4 regions of the Paenibacillus sp. Y568 genome follow, and region 2 is predicted to be linked to each of the others. Evidence: riboswitches for the same ligand, from Rfam matches in the RefSeq annotation. Region 2 holds a riboswitch; each other region holds the start of a gene.
What was found. Region 2 has a riboswitch for cyclic di-AMP ahead of AC1D7X_RS22295 (resuscitation-promoting factor). Riboswitches for the same ligand answer to the same signal wherever they lie in the genome.
Positions count from the first base shown of each region.

Region 1: it holds a riboswitch for cyclic di-AMP, as region 2 does, so the genes downstream of both, AC1D7X_RS13950 (KamA family radical SAM protein) here and AC1D7X_RS22295 (resuscitation-promoting factor) in region 2, are expected to answer to the same signal.
Region 3: it holds a riboswitch for cyclic di-AMP, as region 2 does, so the genes downstream of both, AC1D7X_RS06245 (alpha/beta fold hydrolase) here and AC1D7X_RS22295 (resuscitation-promoting factor) in region 2, are expected to answer to the same signal.
Region 4: it holds a riboswitch for cyclic di-AMP, as region 2 does, so the genes downstream of both, AC1D7X_RS24320 (C40 family peptidase) here and AC1D7X_RS22295 (resuscitation-promoting factor) in region 2, are expected to answer to the same signal.

Region 1 covers NZ_JCAIUM010000009.1:14,869-19,813, forward strand. Annotated here, with positions in the region: gene AC1D7X_RS13945 (FAD-dependent oxidoreductase) at 1-1,707, shown strand, start outside; cyclic di-AMP (ydaO/yuaA leader) riboswitch at 1,816-1,955, shown strand; gene AC1D7X_RS13950 (KamA family radical SAM protein) at 2,133-3,326, shown strand; gene yunB (sporulation protein YunB) at 3,447-4,250, shown strand; gene AC1D7X_RS13960 (M23 family metallopeptidase) at 4,282-4,945, opposite strand, start outside.
Region 2 covers NZ_JCAIUM010000021.1:46,025-50,969, reverse strand. Annotated here, with positions in the region: gene AC1D7X_RS22305 (HD domain-containing protein) at 1-923, shown strand, start outside; gene AC1D7X_RS22300 (TatD family hydrolase) at 965-1,735, shown strand; cyclic di-AMP (ydaO/yuaA leader) riboswitch at 1,937-2,154, shown strand; gene AC1D7X_RS22295 (resuscitation-promoting factor) at 2,427-3,593, shown strand; gene rnmV (ribonuclease M5) at 3,714-4,256, shown strand; gene rsmA (16S rRNA (adenine(1518)-N(6)/adenine(1519)-N(6))-dimethyltransferase RsmA) at 4,261-4,945, shown strand, end outside.
Region 3 covers NZ_JCAIUM010000003.1:240,362-245,306, reverse strand. Annotated here, with positions in the region: gene AC1D7X_RS06265 (S-layer homology domain-containing protein) at 1-1,110, shown strand, start outside; partial or broken gene AC1D7X_RS06260 (stalk domain-containing protein) at 1,374-1,748, shown strand; gene AC1D7X_RS06255 (hypothetical protein) at 1,900-2,208, opposite strand; partial or broken gene AC1D7X_RS06250 (GNAT family N-acetyltransferase) at 2,237-2,317, opposite strand; gene AC1D7X_RS06245 (alpha/beta fold hydrolase) at 2,412-3,194, opposite strand; cyclic di-AMP (ydaO/yuaA leader) riboswitch at 3,206-3,367, opposite strand; gene AC1D7X_RS06240 (zf-HC2 domain-containing protein) at 3,563-4,459, opposite strand; gene AC1D7X_RS06235 (RNA polymerase sigma factor) at 4,459-4,941, opposite strand.
Region 4 covers NZ_JCAIUM010000028.1:25,363-30,307, forward strand. Annotated here, with positions in the region: gene AC1D7X_RS24310 (M1 family metallopeptidase) at 1-1,983, shown strand, start outside; gene AC1D7X_RS24315 (hypothetical protein) at 1,995-2,819, shown strand; cyclic di-AMP (ydaO/yuaA leader) riboswitch at 3,024-3,162, shown strand; gene AC1D7X_RS24320 (C40 family peptidase) at 3,167-3,634, shown strand; cyclic di-AMP (ydaO/yuaA leader) riboswitch at 3,978-4,114, shown strand; gene AC1D7X_RS24325 (C40 family peptidase) at 4,119-4,589, shown strand; gene AC1D7X_RS24330 (GNAT family N-acetyltransferase) at 4,840-4,945, shown strand, end outside.

The DNA of each region.
Region 1 (4,945 bases), on a different contig from region 2:
AATACAACTTCGGGAACAGCAACTTATAAAGCAGGTACTTACACATCAAAGGCACAAGGTAACAATGGTGATATCACGGTTGAGGTTGTATTTGATGATAACGCGATCGTATCTGTAACTATTAAAGAGCATAGCGAAACGGATGGTCTTAGCAATACACCATTCGAACGTATCCCTCAGCAAATTGTTGAGGGACAGACATTGGCAGTTGATGTTGTGTCAGGCGCTTCTAATTCATCGAAGGCGATCCTTGCTGCGGTTGAAGATTGTGTCAAGCAAGCGGGCGGAGATGTAGCTACCCTTAAGGTTGCTGCCATAACGGATGATAAGGCACAAAAGGAAACTGAACTAACAACGGATGTTGTCGTTATTGGTGGAGGAGGTACAGGTCTCACAGCTGCTGGATCTGCGTTTGAGAACGGCGCCAAGGTTATTGTACTAGAGAAAATGGCAACGGTAGGTGGTTCTACAGCGTTATCTGGCGGAGGTATTTCTGCAACAGGTACTCGTTTCCAAAAGGAACTAGGCATTGAGGATTCACCAGAATCATGGATGCAGTTGTGGAAAGAGCGTCAAAGTACAAGTAATCCTGATAGTATATATCCAGATTATGATCGTGTAGAAACCTTTATGGATGAGGCAGTAGATACAACACACTGGTTGGTTGATTATATGAATCATAAGTATACTCGTGTGGAAGGATATGGTGTTGATCCTGTAGCTCGCCTTCATTTTCCTGAAGCTGGTGGTGCTAGCTTAATTGCAAATCTAGATAAGACCCTTAAAGATAAAGGAGTCGATATCCTTTTAGAGACAAAAGCAACGGAATTAATCACGGATGATAAAGGTAACGTAATTGGTGTTGCAGCGGAGAATGCTGAAGGAAAGCTGATCGTTCATGCGAAAAAAGTCATCATCGCTTCAGGAGGATTTGCTAAGAGTGAGGAAATGATGAAGCGTTTCTTACCTCAATTTGTTGACGATATGGGGATCAGTGCAGCTGCTGCGGGTAGTACAGGTGATGGGATAGTCATGGCAGAAAAATTAGGCGCAGCGTTATACGAAGATCCGTGGGTGATTGGTCTAGGTATGGGAAGTTTGGTTCCAGAATTACGTGGTATTGAATGGGATACTACTAAAGTATTAGTGAACGAAAAAGGCGAACGTTTTATGGATGAAAATAGTCATTACGCTATTGTAACGAATAAGGTTGTTCCAAATGAACAAGTGTGGATGGTGATAGATTCAAGTGAAGCCAATGCGAAAGTAATTGGTGCCATTGAAGGTAAACTTCCTAATGCTGAGATCGCTGTCGGAAATACAATGGAAGAATTAGCCTCTACTATGCAAGTATCTGGAGCAGCTCTTGTGAAAACAATGGATACTTTCAATGCTGGAGTAACTTCAGGTAAAGATGAATTCAACAAAGAAGTAAAGACACTTGTATCTGTTAATAAAGGTCCATTCTATGCCTTTAAGTATTATCCTAAGACAATGGGTACCTTTGGTGGAGTAAAAGTTGATGAACATTATCGCGTTGTAAAAGAAGATGGCTCGATTATCAACAATCTTTACGCGGGTGGAGAAGCAGCGAATCGCTATTTGTACAACCAGGTCTATATGTCAGGTAGTGCGGTTCAGTATGCGTTAACTAGCGGACGCTTGAGTGGAGAACATGCTGCAAAGGCAGTTGCTGAAGGAAAGTAATATTTGACGAAGAACATTCATTAAACTAATCTAATGCCTTGATGAATGTTCTTTGTTTTTTGAAATTTAAAATATCCAACATTTGACTAATTGAATGGACTTATGTACTATAAAGTTACGCTTAATTTTCAGCATAGTAGCTGAAAAGCGGGGGAACCATTTTATTTGGGGCGAATCAAGAGACATTTGTAGGGAACCATCTTTCCCGAGCCCGACAGCTAACCTCGTCAGTAGTAGATGGGTCAACTTATGGTTTATAACTGTTCTAATGACCCGTTATCGGGTCTTTTTGCGTCTTTATGGCCCGATACCCTTCCCAAGGTGAAGTGTTTACTTCGCTTTGTGATGGGACGGGTCATTTTTATTTTAAGAAAAAGGGGGGACAAATGTAACAAACCATATTTTAAACTTCAAGGAGGAGTAATATGCCACAGCCGAAATATATTACCGATATTGATAAGATCATGGAAATCCCGGAACATGAGCGTCAGAAACTTAAACAGATAACGGAGAAATTCGTATTTCGCGTTAATGATTATTACTTAAAGCTAGTGAATTGGGCTGATCCAAATGATCCGATCAAGAAATTAGTTATTCCGAATGAAGGAGAACTATCCGAGTATGGTCGCTGGGATGCATCGGATGAAGACACGAACTACGTTGTACCCGGTTGCCAGCATAAATATAGAACGACGGCCTTATTAATTGTATCCGAGGTATGTGGTGCTTATTGTCGATATTGTTTTAGAAAGCGCTTATTTCGTAATGACGTAAAAGAAGCGATGTCCGATGTAAGCCCAGGAATTGAGTATATTGCGAATCATCCAGAAATAAATAATGTATTACTAACAGGTGGAGATAGCTTAATCCTAGCTACTTCGAAGCTAGAGATCATTCTTGACCAATTGCGTGATATTGAGCATGTCAAAGTTATTCGATTAGGATCTAAAATTCCTGTATTTAACCCGATGCGAATCTACGAAGACGAGAAGTTATTAGAACTTATCAAGAGGCACTCAAGTGCTGATAAACGCATCTATGTCATGGCCCATATTAATCATCCGCGTGAAATAACGCCTGAAGCCAAACGGGGGTTTGAGGCGTTACATCAAGCAGGAGCAATCGTCGTAAACCAAACGCCTATTTTACGTGGAATCAATGATAATGCCGATGTACTTGCAGAACTTCTTGATCAATTGTCGTGGGCTGGTGTCACACCTTATTATTTCTTTATAAATCGTCCGGTTGCAGGTAACCGAGATTTTGTACTTCCGTTGGAGCAGGTGTATCAACTTGTGGAAGAGGCTAAGGCGAAGACATCAGGGTTGGGTAAACGAGTCCGTCTATCTATGAGTCATACATCTGGAAAAATTGAGATCTTAGCTATTGACCACGGTAAGGCTTATTTAAAATATCACCAATCAAGAGACGATGTGTATGGGAAGTTTATGGTTCTGGATTGTCCAAGTGATGCCTCGTGGTTCGATGATTTACCGGGAAATGAGAAGTATTGGAAGCAGCCAGAGAAGAAGTCCGATCGTATTATATCTGTTAACGAATTGCCTGAAATTCCAGTAAAATCTGAACGCTCGAAATCGGCAAAAGTGGCATTACATTAGAATAGAATTATCAGATGTGGAAGACACATACCGGCCATCTTAGATTAGAGCTTCTTCTTTTTTTGTAATCCCAATCATATGCTTGTATAGAGATTTATTGTCGGCATTAGGGGGATGATCATGAAAAGAAGAGCAAGGTGGCATAGCCAGCGAAGCGGGAAACCCAGAAGCAGACGTAGATTGTGGCTTGTTGGGTTTCTCGTTTTTTTAATCATAATGTTTCAGGGATTCGCGTATATAGATCGTAATTTGAAACCACCTATTATGAATTTGGCTCAAATTAGAGTGAAACAGCTGGCGACGGAAGCGATCAATGAGGCGATTACAGCACAGGTTGCGCAAGAACAGAATTTCGATGATCTCGTGAATTGGAAAATGGATACGTCCGGCAAGGTATCAGGGTTCATGTTGAATTATGCAGAACAAATGAAGATTACATCCAATACGTTTAAGGTTGTTCAAGCTACATTAAACGACGTACATCAGTTAAAGGAACATATTCCTATTGGGATGGCGTTAGGAAGTCCTTTTCTGGCTTCAATTGGTCCTGGAATTCCCGTGAAAATAGAGCCTCAGGGAGCCGCTAAGATCGAATTATCAACGAGGCAACGGGATGCTGGAATCAATATGATTCTTGTGGAGGTATACATCCACGTCAGTGTAGACGTTGCTGTAGTCATTCCTTTTGATATGGAACATGATTCTGTAGAGACGGAAATACCTATATCATACCTAATGGTTGTAGGTGACGTTCCTATGTATTATTACAACTCTAAAGGTCAACCTATTGGTGGAAATGAAGGGGATGCTCCTAATATTTCAATTCCATTAGATATTAACGGCACCAGCCCAACGGATACGAATAATAATCAATCATCGAACACCCATAATCAGCCAGATTCGAATGATGTAACTAATCCATAAATGCACCATTACAAAAGAAGGGTACCTCAATTCATGATGAGGTACCCTTTTTTCCTTTAGTAAGTGATCTTCGTTCTGCCTGTTCCCATTCATGTAGAAGGGGATAGGGATCAAATGACCATTCGATCAAACCACTGTCACGATAAATGCCATAATGAAGATGTGGAGGGAACTTCCCTTGTGTACCTGGTTTACCGTAGCCTGAACTTCCAACATAGCCAATAACTTGTCCGGCTGTGACAACGTCGCCTACTTCCACACCTTTTTCAAATCCCATAAGATGTGCGTAATAGTGGTAATGGTTATTGATATCTCGAATTCCAATTCTCCATCCCCCAAATGAATTCCAACCCTTCATTTCGATAATACCATAGCATGTACTACGGACGGGGAGGCCATAACCTGCAAAGAGATCTGTGCCCTCATGGATACGAAAACCTCCCCAATTACGACCACTACCCCATGTGCTTCTATACGAATAAACACTGTTTAGAGGCAGAGGAAATGAATGAATATTTAATTGTTGTGGGGTGTACTTTTCATATAATTTAGAGAATTGTTGAATTCGCTGCACGGCCCGACTATTATGGTAATATTCCCACAGGGCAATATTGAAATCATTGTGAGACTGTCCGTAATGAAGTAAGTAACTAGCGATACTGTAGAGTACATCCATATCGTTATTAGGATCCGCA
Region 2 (4,945 bases):
CATGTCGCATCGTTCTAGGTGATACAGAAATAAATAATATTCTATTTGAGGTAGATCCTGAGTTACCGACAAAGGTTGCTTCAGTCATTGCAAAAACTTATGATAAACCCATTGTAGTAAATCTCATATCTAGTCCACTTGATGCTGACCGAATGGATTATCTGCTTCGTGACGCATACTATACTGGAGTAAATTACGGTACGATTGATATCGATCGGATTATCAGAATGCTGAGACCCCATCATGAACGAATCGTGGTGAAGGAATCTGGAATGCATGCTGTTGAAGATTATCTTATGTCAAGATACCAAATGTACTGGCAAGTGTATTTTCATCCCGTGACAAGAAGTTCAGAAATTGTATTACGTTTAATCATTCGACGTGCAAAAGAATTATATAATAATGGATATAAATTTGAGTTTATGATGAAGCCATTGATATACTTATTTGAAGATAAATTGAATGTTGAGCAATATTTGAAATTAGATGAGGCTCTCATTCTGACTGTATTTATGCAGTGGGTGACGGAGCAGGATCCTATACTAAGTGAGCTCTGTGAACGATTCATGCATCGTAGACTGTATAAATATGTAGAATTAGATTCGGATAATAATGACATGATTCAAGAGATTCGACAGGCATTTATACAAGCAGGTTTAGATCCGAATTATGACTTTGTTATTGATTTCCCAAGTGATCTTCCCTACGATATATTTCATCCTAGTGATGGAGTGAGTCAGAAACATATTTTATTGTTGGATCGACAAGAAAAATTAAAAGAAATTTCTGAAGTGTCAGAAATTGTAAGATCTATTAGTGGTCTACATCGCGGTAAATGTCACCTATATTATCCTGAACAGAAGTTGAAGGCGGCTTTATCGCTATTTTCTCCTTCTATTGCCCATATTTTTGAAGATTATTGATAAAAGGCTTGAGTTTGTCCAGATTAAGAGGGGGTTATACCATGATGTTGTTCGACACACATACTCATCTTGACGCACCGCAATTCGACGAGGACCGCGAAGAGGTTATTGCACGTGCAGTTAAAAATGGCGTAGGTAAAATGATAAATGTTGGCTTTAATCGGGAGACAATCCCGACGACAATGGCACTAGCTGAGAAATATGATTTTATCTATGCTGCTGTAGGATGGCATCCACAAGATGCCATTACGATGAAAGAAGGGGATCTGGAATGGATCGCGTCCCTGTGTAAACATGAGAAAGTTGTAGCCATTGGTGAAATTGGACTTGATTATTATTGGGATACCTCACCTAAAGATATTCAACAACAAGTACTACGCCAGCAAATTGGACTTGCTCGTGAGATTAACATGCCTATTGTCATTCATAATAGAGATGCACATGAAGATGTGGTAAGAATTTTACGAGAGGAAAAAGCACACGAGGTTGGTGGGGTGATGCACTCCTACTCAGGCAGTTGGGAAACGGCAAAAATGTGTCTTGATATGGGATTTCATTTATCATTTGGTGGGCCCATCACATTTAAAAATGCGAAGCAACCAAAAGAGGTATTAGCCCAGGTTCCAATGGATCGATTATTGATCGAAACAGACTCCCCATATCTTACTCCCCATCCTTATCGTGGGAAGAGAAATGAGTCTGCTCATGTTAGGTTAGTGGCAGAAGCGGCTGCTCAGATTAAAGGGGTTGACATTGAAGAATTAGCCCAAATAACTACCCAAAATGCACTGTCACTATTTGGGATTTGTTAAAAACGAGAGGAAATGTAGCAAAAGAGGAAGAATAAGCGACTAATACTTGTTTTATGATGATATAAAGCGATAATATTACAATATTTTAACTATTTATTCGTATTTTTGTGGTTGATTAGTGCTTTACAACTTGCATGAAAACACGATATTATCTTTTCAGTGATAAGAGTAGATCGTTTTTTGATTGCTTATTATTTTCCTGAACCAGTCTCGCTAAATCTCCAATTGTGTGGAGAACGGGGGAACCAATACGAGCAGAAAAACTGATGAAATATCAGGTGGATGACGTATTTGATTTCTTTTATTGGATCTTTGGGGTGAATTCAAGGGCATCCGCCATGAGCGGTAGACCTAAGATCGGGCGGCTCTCTTTCGTCCAAACCCGACAGCTAACCTCGTAAGCGTTATGAAGAGAGGCAACCTCGTGTATGCAAATTCCGTCTATTCATGATCGGGAAGCCACGAAAGAGTTCCTCTAACTCTTTCTTATGGCTTCTTTTATTTTTGAATAAAGACAATATTGTCATCATACTCTTGTTTAACAGGGGGTGACAATCATCACGAGCAGACTGGTACAGGATGCAGGATACACTTGTGGTTAAGTATCCTGTAAAAATTTAAAATAGTCACGTCAATCGCAGATTACATATATGGTTACATAGACGGCGAGGCTATGAAGGAGGATCGGAAAGTGGGCATTTTGAATGAAGAAACCCATGATTCATCATCATCCAGCATGACTTACGCAACGCGTTGGAAGCATGAATATGTACGTAATATTTCTGTTGTAGCTATTGTTTTAATTGCAATTACCCTGATGGCTCTTTTATTAATCAGCATTCAAACGCGTAAACAAGTATATGTGTCGGTAGACGGTCAGGTTAAAGCCATTGAGACAAATCATACGTTGTTGCGAGAAATGCTTGAGGAAGAAGCCATCATACTAGGACCCAAAGATAAGGTGTCCATGGCATTGAACGGTACAATTAAAGATGGGGATAAGGTTCAAATTCAACGGGCAAGTAAAATTAATGTTACCGTTGATGGTAAATCCCATCCCATACTTACAACGCAGGGTTCGGTGAAAGAGGCTATTCGGGAAATGGGTGTTTCTCTCAACGAATCGGATAAGGTATTTCCTGCACTGACAACTAAAGTTACCAATCAATTGGATATCAAGGTTGTCCGGATTAACAAACAGATTGTAGATCGCGTAGAGGAAGTCCCCTTTCAGGTGATCAAGACTTCAGACCCTACGATTCTAAAAGGAAATGTTAAGGTGGTTCAAAATGGACAGCCAGGTGCCATTGTCCATCATGTCGAGAAGATATTTCAAGATGGTCAGTTTGTCTCGATGAAGGTAGTTGGTAAAGAAGTGCGGAGTACCAGGCAAGATAAGGTTATTGCTGTAGGTACAAAGGTAGAAGCACCTAAGCCAGTCGTAATAGCATCCCCAAAAGTAGTTAAGAAAGAAACCAGCAAGAAGAGCCCTGTTACAAAGGTGAGTCAGAATAACAAGACTAGTAAGGCTGGAGTCGATTTCACATATAAGAAAGTCCTTAAGAATGTTTCTATGACTGCCTATTCTTCTGAAGAACCAGGAATAGGTACGAAGACAGCTTCGGGTACACGCGTTACAGAAGGGCGCACCATTGCGGTTGACCCTAAAGTTATCCCTATTGGGTGGTGGGTGTATATTGAAGGTATTGGCTTCCGTCGTGCAGAAGATACAGGCGGCGCTATAAAAGGGAACAAAATTGACGTGTATTATGATTCCTTACAGAATGCACGTAATTTCGGAAGAAAGTCCGGAAAAACGGTATATGTGATTGGACCGATCAAGCCGGAATTGAACTAAACACGTTTTACAATGGTGTTATAATGCTATACTATTAGGGTCATATGGATGTCATGTTAAAGAAGAGGATAACTCCTCTTCTTTTTGTTGTTATACTGGATTTTGAAGGGAAGAATCATCATGATTAAAGAAATCATTGTCGTGGAAGGTCGCGATGATACTACGGCCATTAAGAGGGCTGTAGAAGCGGACACAATCGAAACAGGCGGTTCAGCAATTAATGCACGTACGATACGGCGTATTGCCCTAGCACAAGAACGTAGAGGTGTTATTATATTTACCGATCCTGATCACGCCGGTGAGCGGATTCGCAAAATTATTGCATCTCGTGTGCAGGGATGTAAGCATGCGTTCATTCCCGAGGTTGATGCCACGCGTAAAGGTGATATTGGTGTAGAGAATGCATCGCCAGAAGCGATCCGTCATGCATTAGCACGGGTTCATACGTCCTATGAAGGGGTGGAGAGCCTGATAGACCTGGAGGACCTTGTACAAGCAGGTCTGATGGTGCACCCTGATGCAGCTGCTCGTAGAATGGCTATGGGTAACATTCTTGGAATTGGGTATTGTAACGGCAAGCAGTTCCTGAAGCGTCTCGCTATATTTCAAATTACGCGTGATGAATTCGTGAGTGCCCTCGCCCAAATTGAAGAGGGAGGTTAAGAATATGAATGAGTTAGACAATATTGCTACACCAAGGCGAACGAAGGATATCATCAGACGTCATGGTTTTTCTTTTAAGAAGAGTCTAGGTCAGAACTTTCTGATTGATCAGAATATTTTAGACAAAATTGTGGATGCAGCTGAGTTGGATCCCACAAAAGGGGCTCTAGAGATTGGCCCAGGGATCGGTGCACTTACTGAGAGGTTGGCACAAACAGCAGGTACGGTAACAGCAGTGGAGATTGACAGACGTCTTATTCCAATATTAGAAGAAGTGTTGGAGCCTTATGAACATGTTCAGGTAGAACAAGCGGATGTACTCGAAGTAGACTTGCCTGATTTGTTTGAGCGGAACTTTAAAGATGTATCTAAGGTCAGCGTAGTAGCTAATCTACCCTATTACGTTACGACACCTATCTTGATGAAACTTCTGGAAGGTAAACTCCCACTTGAGCATATTGTTGTCATGATTCAAAAAGAAGTTGCTATACGTATGGCAGCCTCACCAGGAAGCAAGGATTACGGTAGCCTTAGCATTGCTGTTCAATATTATAGTGAACCAAAGTTGATCTGTACTGTGCCGAACACTGTGTTTATACCCCAACCGAATGTGGATTCTGCCGTCATTCGTCTTACGGTTCGGGAACACCCACCGGTGGATGCAAAGGATGAACTGCATTTCTTTGATG
Region 3 (4,945 bases), on a different contig from region 2:
ATGTCAGATAATTCAGCAAGTAACATTAATCGCGTAGGGCATCGAAGATGGGTAATCAATCCTTCTATGACAACAACCATGTTCGGTTATGTATTTAAAGATGAGAAAACTAAGTCGCCTTTTAGTTCCATGTATGCTTTTGATCAAACACGCGCGAAGGATCAAGTCACCTATGATTATATTAGTTGGCCTTCTGCTGGCTACTTCCCAGATGACGTATTTGCTACCAAGGATCCATGGTCCGTATCTCTAAATGTATCTAAATATGATAATAAGCGTACAAAAAATGTCCGTGTCGTTCTCACAAGAATCTCAGACAATAAGACTTGGAATTTCAGTTCTAGTGATAACGATACAAACGGTAAATACTTTAATGTCGAAACGTCAGGTTACGGCATACCCTACTGCATTATTTTTAGACCTAATGATATTAAAGATTGGAAAGAAGACGATCGGTTCAAAGTAGATATTCGAGGAATTTACAATATTTCTGGGCAAGAAACCAGCCTTTCCTATGAAACCACATTTTTCAAAAATGTACATGATATAAAGGAAGTAACCACTACGGAGCAAGTCAGTGCATGGGCGATAAGTGATTACACGAAAGCTAAGAACAATGGGATTATCGACAGTCGTTACGACAGAAATTATCAACAACCTATTACTAGACAGACCTTCACAGTAGCCGGGTTAAAAGTATACGAGCATGTGCTAGGGAAACAAACTGGAACGGTAAACAATCCCTTTAAAGATGTACAAGAACAACAAATCGCTTATGCCTACCAATTAGGCCTAATCAAAGGGACATCGTCAAATACCTTCTCTCCTCAAAAAACGTTAACCCGACAAGAAGCCGCAACCATCTTAGTTACGATTTATGAACAAGTCAACAAGATCAAACAGTCTAATAAGGCGACTCTTGCGGTAGCTAACCCTTTTAAAGATGATGCAAAGATCAGCGCATGGGCCAAAGAGAATGTCTATAAAGCCGTAAATCTAGGACTCATGAGTGGACTAAGTAATCAACTGTTTGGGCCTTCCCAGCAAATTACGCATGAACAAGCCTATGTGACTCTTCAGAGACTCTTGGAGAAGCTAGAAACAGAGTAATCAACATAAAGGTGGCCTTTCGTTATATCAGAGAGGTCACTTCTTTTTAATTAGGTAACCTTTTATTGGTTTTAAAGTCTTATTACTTACAGGCGACATGAAAATTAACGAACTACAACGAAGACACCTGACCAAACCCCATTAGAAAAGAGGGTCAAAGAGGTGAAGTTACTACGTTATTTCTCTTTACTTAGCGTTTCAATTTGTGCATTTTCAACTTTCGGGTTGCATTCCGTTAGCGCCGGGATGGTGATGGAGAACCGAAACAGCTGGATACGGTAAGCGTAATCATAGACGATACACTTATGGTACCCGCACGATTTATCTCCGAAGTGTTTGGAATTAAAGTTAGTTATAACCAAACAACAAACGTTGTTCAGCTAACGGATCCAAGAATCCTTAGCTCAGAAAGGCTTACACCCATTGATGAAATGCAAAATATAAATGAATCCTTTAACGACTTGATCGTACCTACAAATGTGATATTTTCTACTCATCCCACAGACGACGACAATAATAAACTAATGATAGAAGTATTCAATCACTCTTCTCAAACCGTGGACAAAGGCCGCTTAAATAGTAATGTTCTCTTCTTCGCAAGTAAATCAAACATATCTTTTATCGGTAAACACCATTGATGATGAGCCCATTCGTTATGTATTTTGCAATTATTTTGTAACACGTTGAGTACCGTTGTGTGGTTATTCCTATCAATAAACAAAGACAAAGAGGAGCTACTCCGCTGAAGTAAGCTCCTCTTCTATATTTAAAGTCTTTCAATGAAATAGATTACTCCCCCAACACATCTGCTCTTAATTCGCTTGCAACTTCCGTCATGATGGGAATCACTGCTTCATTCGTGCCGGAAACATATATATCTCCCTGATAGTGTCTGAATGGGATCTTAGTATCATTGTAGCTCCACATGAAGAAATCCCCTTCAATGGACATGCTTGTAGCTCCTGTCACGGTAAACACAGGGGTATATTCAAAATCCGGTTTAGACGCAAAATACTGTTTACACTCGTGTAAGGATATGGTCTGTTCTGAAATGCCATTCTCCTGAAGTGATCTTGTAATTCGATAGCGTTGACTCATTGTAATGCCTCCAATATTAATAATAATTTCATAATTCTTTTGTCATAAATACACTGTATGGGTCTTCCACGTAATTTGCAAATGGTTCACAATATTGAAATCCAACACTAAGGCCCATTTAGGTCATCTATTTTTATTTCCAAAAAAATCACTCCACCATCTCTATAATTTCAATCATTACTTTTATTTTAACATCTACACTTCTATACAACATGTTGATCTATTAAAAAATTCAAGAGTAGTCGGTTAAATAATTGAGGCTGACATAGATTACTTGGGTAAATGGCATCATCTACAATCTGGAGTTGTGCATAGGGAAACGCAGCTTCTATGTTCTTCATATGCTTTAGACCCCATTCATTCTGACTGCCAGCCACGCATAATATAGGCACCTGATATCGGGCTGATTGACGACACAAATCGATCTGTCGTAAAGCCATGCGCTGTTTGATTAATTCTGTTGGTCGCTTGTTCAGTAGGTCTTCTCGCATAATCCTATAAGCAGGTGTCCAATGATGGTAGGTCAGTTTAAGTGTACGCAGCAACAACTCCGCTGGTAAATAATACGATAGCCAACTGAAGGTCTCAAATACCTCCCATAGCTTATTCGTCTTGCCAGATAAGTAGCTATCCACTAGCACTAGAGCTCTCACCCGTTCCGGATAGAGATCAGCAAACCTCCCAGCTAGGACCCCCCCACTAGAACAACCGACGAGTGTCACCTTCGAAACGCCTAGTATATCTAGTAACTCTCTCAAATCTTCACATTGTGTGTCAATAATCCGATTAACTTCAACATCCACTTTTCCCGACTGACCATTTCCCCTCAAATCTAGTACGATCACCCTTGCTCTTGTACTAAAGTATTCCACTTGCGGATCAAACATATGGTGTGAGGACAGATGATCATGAACAAAGACTATGGGTACACCATTTCCATGTATCTCATAATATAAAGAAGTGCCATTCAATAGAATCTGGGGCATAATTTCAACGTTCCTTCTCTCCGTACGCTTACGAGGTTAGCTGACGGATTCGGGCTCAAAGAGTAACCCTACTCGAATATTTCGAGATTCACCCCAAGTGAAGAGACGATCACACATTACATCTTCACAGTTGGTTCCCCCGCTCCCTAATGGGAACTCAGCGATATAATTTTTGCAGAATAATAATGTATTCATTAATGACTTCGTTGTTCCTTTTCTTGTTCCAAGGCAATCATCATCATTTAACTATATATCTTAAAAAAATGCAAAAGGAGCCCGCGGTTGACAGGCTCCTCCAGTTGAACAAGTATCCAATTACATCGAATTATATCGTTTCAGATGAAGGCTGTAAAGTGAGTGAGCTATACTCATATCTTTTTCATTTTGTACTCTCTTATTAAAGATATAACCGCAAGAAAAGCAATATACAAAGGAAACCCAATTAATAATATGGCATACAAATCTCGTGTCGCAGTATATGACGACGTAGAAAATCCTCTAATAATTAACTGCCCTAAAAGATAGGATACCGGCAAAAACAACATTTTCATGGTCAAATTAATCACCCTTTTATGGCTACGGAACAGAGCCATAATTAATCCACAAATGACAGTTAAACTCATGGCAATAAGCGAATAATATGATAAGAATAATCTTGGTAAGGTAACTATTCCTCCACTTGGATTGATATCTTTACCATATACCAAAATATCTTCATTTCCATCTGTTAGGTTATAATATACAGCAGCTACATTTTCATCATTCGGATTTAAAATAGTATTATTTATACGAGATTTATTAATATTCCTGTTCCATATGCTATCCCATGTCGTTATATGATAAACATACCCTGTATTGTCCTCTGTAGGATATCTATTAATATCATATCCAGACACTGTATCCTCAAATATAGCAAGTACAGATCCATTATCCATTTCATTTATTGATACACTTTCCTTACTAAACGGAATGTACTCTGGTGCAGTCAAGAAAGCAATTGCTATAACACCAATTACAACCGTAAGCATTATTGAAAATATGGCTGTCTGAATTTTTTTCTTGCGTAATGTAGATTTTATCTTTAATAACGGAGAAGTATCAATATCTGCAGGTAGTTTATAAAAGGCCTTCATCTCATCAAGACAATTCCTACACTCCTCACACTGATCAATATGTTCTTCAAGCATAGCGCATGAGTCATCACTAGCTATATTCTCTATATATAAAGGTAAAATATCTCTAATAATATTACATGTTATTTTCATCAATAATCCCTCATTTCCTCTCTAATTTTATTTTTTGCCCTATGGAAAGTAACACAAGCCCAATTATCTGTTTTGCCAAATAAGTTAGCAATCTGCTTAAAGCTTAACTCTCCAAAGATACGCAGTGTAAAAACTTCCTTATACGGTTCAGAAAGGCCGTGGAGAATCTCATCAAGTTTAGTTGCCTCCTCAGATGAATATAATATTTTCTCCACATCAATATCATTTTTCTGTTCAGGTACTGTATCAAAATTGACCGTTTTTTTATTTTTTCGCAAATATGATATATATGTATTTTTCGCTATTTGACATAACCACACCCGAATATCACAATTTCCCTTGAAACTATCAATTGATTTTATTGCCTTCAAAAATGTATCTGATGTTACATCTTCAGCGATATGTTTATCTCTAGATAAACTATATACAAATAAGTACACATCCTTAAAATATTTATTATATATCTCCTCAAGCTCTGTCACTCTC
Region 4 (4,945 bases), on a different contig from region 2:
GCCCCAGCTCGCTCCAAAATAATTGTAATCATAATTGTTACCCTGTTTCTTCTTAGTGGTACCTGGTGGTGGACGCTACTCAGGGATTCACCTGATTCAGAGTTGGTCTTCACGCCTAATACGGCCAAGCCTCCAGTTACAACAACGATGCCCCCTCAAAAAGAAAGTGTACAACATCCTACTGCTGAGATCCTGAGTAAGCGGATTGTTGAGTACCATCTGGATGTTTCTTTAGACCCTAATGAAAAAGTTCTAGAGGGATCAGAGACCCTTACATGGACACATCCAGGAAAAAACACAGTTACCGAACTTTATTTCCACATGTATCCGAACGCTTTCTCTTCTATGGATACTACCTTTATGAAGGAATCGGGTGGAAAACTACGGAATGACACCATGCCTACGAATGGCTTTGGCTCCATGACCCTTACAGAGCTTGAGACAACAGAAGGACTCTCTCTTATGCATCGTATTCAGTATGTACAACCTGATGATGGCAATAGCAAGGACACGAGTCTTATTAAAGTACGACTTCCCCGCCCGGTAAAAGGTGGAGAGAGTATCACACTTAATATGAAGTTTCAAGTGAAGCTCCCTCAAATATTCGCTCGTATGGGGGTCGCAGATAACTTCTTTATGGCTGGACAATGGTTTCCTAAGATTAGTGTCTACGAGCCTGCTGGTTTAAGAGGACGCGCTACAGAAGGTTGGAATCTCCATCAGTATCACGGTAACTCTGAGTTCTATGCTGATTTCGGTATCTACAATGTGCGTATTCATGTTCCAGAGAACTATATTGTAGCCGCAACAGGCTTTCCAATTAAATCAGCACGGATTCTCAAAGGCGAGAAAATTTACCAGTTCTATGCTGATGATGTGCACGATTTCGCTTGGTCTGCATCTCCTGACTTCGTTGTCGCTGAGAAGCCCTTCTCTTCTCCTGAAGTGCCTGGCGTTCGAATCAAGCTGTATTTAGACCCAGCCCATAAAGATATGAAGGAAAGGTATTTCTATGCTGCTGAGACGGCATTGAAATACTTCAGTAAATGGTACGGTCCCTACCCTTACTCAACACTTTCTATCGTGGTTCCCCCGGAATCCGGAAATGGTGCAGGAGGAATGGAATACCCGACCCTCATTACAGCCTTCGGTGCTAAGAACGACTCACCGGGTTATGAACTGGAACGAACGGTTATTCATGAGATCGGACACCAATATTTCTATGGGATGATTGCTAGTAATGAATTTGAAGAGGCTTGGTTAGATGAGGGATTCACCTCCTATGCAGAAGATAAGTTAATGGAGCAAGAATTTGGGCTCATTCCTAACCTTCCGGTACAAGCCGCAATGATCTCGCCTACTACACTTACACAAGAGGCATGGAAATACGGCTCACAAGACATTTACGCCCAGAATGTATATTATCGCGGCAAACTAGTGCTAAAAGGCATAGAGCGGCAAGTAGGGAACCAGACGATGAATAAAATTATGGCTACCTATACCAAGAAGTATCGATTTGGTCATCCCTCCACACGAGACTTTCAAAAAGTTGTGGAACAAGTTACACGCAAATCGTGGCAAACCTATTTCAATCAATATGTCTATGGCAAGCAAATGACAGACTTCGCCATAGATGACATCACCGTACAGAAAAAGGAGAGTAGTTCAGGAACCATATACGATTCAAATGTGACCGTTAGTCGACAAGATGGTAATTATCCTAATATCCCCATCCTTTTTACATTTGCAGATGGTCATACCCTCAAGAAAGTATGGAAGGGAAATGGAGATATCGCTCAATTTAAGCTCCAATACAAGTCGCCCCTATCCTGGGCCATGATTGATCCTCAATATACACTTGTGTTAGAGAACAAATATATCAACAACTATTTAAAGGCGGATCTCGACGTCAAGAAGGTATCCCGCTGGAATATTAGTGTCACCAAGTTAGTGGAAACACTGCTTGGAAGTCTATCCTGGTGAGGTGAGAGACGGTGAGGAGCAATATCGCCCATGGTTGGAAAAGTCTAAAAAATCAATTCTACGTCGTCATCATTCTATTTCTGTACCACTTGCTATTCGGATACTTTCTATACCGTTTGGTGAATTCGGCGGTAGTACCGCTACTTCAACGCTATCCTGATCCACCCCCCAATGAATTAAGTCAGATCTTATTCTATGTCGAAGGACAGATGGGCCTTGCCCATAGCCACACGGTTCATAACTATCTCTGGATTCTGTTAGGAATGCTACTATTACGAATGGTTCTTACTCCTTTTATTCATTCTGGTATATTTTACGGTCTCCACCAAGAACGTAAGGGAGAAATGGGTGCTTTCTTCTTTCAAGGCATGAAGCGTCATTGGAAACCTGTCATGTTATTCTATTGGATTGAAACAGTATTAGTTCTCATTCCTGCCTATTGGTTAGTACCGAAACTGTATTCCATGGCTATGACCGGACTTATGTCCCCTGGTATATTAACTGAAGCTATCCCCTGGTTAGTTGGGTGGTACATATACGGCTATATCATCCACCAGATTGTATTGTACATGCAATTTGGCTCAACTGGAGATGTCTCTATCTTCTCATCTATATGGATATGTTTACGACATGTCCTGGCCGTGATTGGAATCTCTCTTCTCCTGGGAGGACTAAATCTACTTCTCTTTTGCTTATTCACTGGCTTTTCTCTTTTTTGGACGGGAATACTCGCGCTCATTCTGCAACAAACATATCCAGTAATATCTTGTCTATTTAAAATGTGGAACATCACCTCACAGTATAATTTGTGGGCAACCAAGCTTATAAAAAAATAAATATATATTTGCATATTATATCTTTAGCCCCCTGATACAAGAAGAAACCCACCTTTTTTGGATGAAAAAGGTGGGTTTCTTCTTGTCCTATTGTGTGGTTTAGGTTTGCCAAAGTGTAAAACCTCTGTTAAACTCATTTAGTAACAACTTTGTAATCTTTATTACGACCTCTGAAATTTATCATCGTAGTTTGTCACTTTCAGGTGCACGAAACAGCCAAATTCCTAAGCACCAGGAAACGGGGGAACCATTTTATGGGTGAATTGATCTCGAAACAGAGGGATCATAGGAGACCTTCTACCGAACCCTTAAGCTAACCTCGTAGGCATTGGAAGGGGAACAATGATTTGAAGAAGAATGTAGTCGCTACAGCCTTGAGCGTGGCTCTTGCATTGACGATAGGAACGGGTAGCGTATTTGCCGATTCAAAGATGGACTCCGTGATTGACAATACGATTGGAGTTACATATAAAACGGGTGGAACAACCGCAAATGGATTTGATTGTTCTGGCTTTACTCGTTATGTATTCTTAAAATTAGGCGTGACTTTGCCACGTCAGTCTGTTTCTCAGTACCACACAGGTACCGCTGTATCGAAAAGCCAAATGAGACCTGGCGACCTGGTGTTCTTTAACACTTCAGGAAAAGGTGTATCTCACGTCGGGATATTTGTAGGTAGTGGAAAATTTGCACATGCCTCTTCTTCACATGGGGTAATTGTTAGTTCACTTTCAGAAAGCTACTATTCTAAACGTTATGTTGGCGCAAAAAGAGTAATGAGTACTTCTAAATATCAAGCTGCAGCTTATAACTAAATATAATGTGCTAAATTATTAGGACCCTTAGATGAGCTGAAGTCTCTCTAAGGGTTTCTTATATACTAAGACGTACGAAGTCAGAAAAAGTTGACGATTAACCAAAATGTTTTTTTATAGTTAAGAGTCAGTTTAATTTCCAACACATAATCCCCGCCCATTAAATACCATAATTAAACAATTAAGGACACGTATTCTAGTAATCTACCTTTATTTTGTAAAATGTTAGATAAATTCCATCAAAGTTTACAGAAACAATTGCCAAACTCCCATTCCTTTGTTACAATAAATCCAGTAAGTTTTTAGTAACAACTTTGTAATAAGTTTTGTAATCATTTAATGTTAATTATATCTGCCGAATTCCCAATTATGGGAAGTGGGGGAACCAGTCTTGGGTGAATTGATCTTGCAGCAGAGGGATCATAGGGAACCTTCAACCGAATCCTTAAGCTAACCTCGCAGGCACCGGAAGGAGTTAACTTTTTTGAAGAAGAAATTAACAACTACAGTATTAGGATTAACATTATTATTTTCAATTGGAACTGGTAGCGCTTTCGCGGATTCTACACTAGATGAGGCTATCAAACCAACAATTGGTTCTGCATATAAGGGCGGCGGAGTTAACACTAATGGATTCGACTGTTCTGGATTCACATTGTACATATTCAATAAACTAGGTATTGATTTACCTCACCAATCCGGATCTCAATTCAGTATGGGAACTGCCGTTAGTCGTAGCGATTTAAGAGAAGGCGATTTAGTTTTCTTTAATACAAGTGGCAAAGGTGTTTCACACGTTGGAATCTATGTTGGTAATGGTAAGTTTGCACATGCCTCTTCATCCAATGGTGTTATCATTAACTCACTCAGTGAATCCTATTATGTCAACCGCTATGTTGGTGCCAAAAGAATTATGAGTAATACTACGTATGAGTCTGTTGCTACAGACAAATAGTTTTTCTACAACCCGACCTGTGGATGAGATCCTTAATCTCAACTACAGGTTTTTTTATTTGTCACATTTGTACCTAACTCTCAACTGACTAAACTACTAACATGTCATCATATATTTATTCATATACTTATGATAAGTTGCCCATACTCTTCATTAACCACCCTGCTGATAAGTAAACAGTTATTACGTACAGCATTGTACATATTTATTATGAACTCCTTCATTTCATTCAAAGAAAGGAACAATCAATATGACTAACTCACCATTTATCATAACTTCTATGACCACTGAACATGCTCGTGCTATATCTGAATGGGTTTACCCACCTCCCTACAGTATTTATGGATGGATGCCCT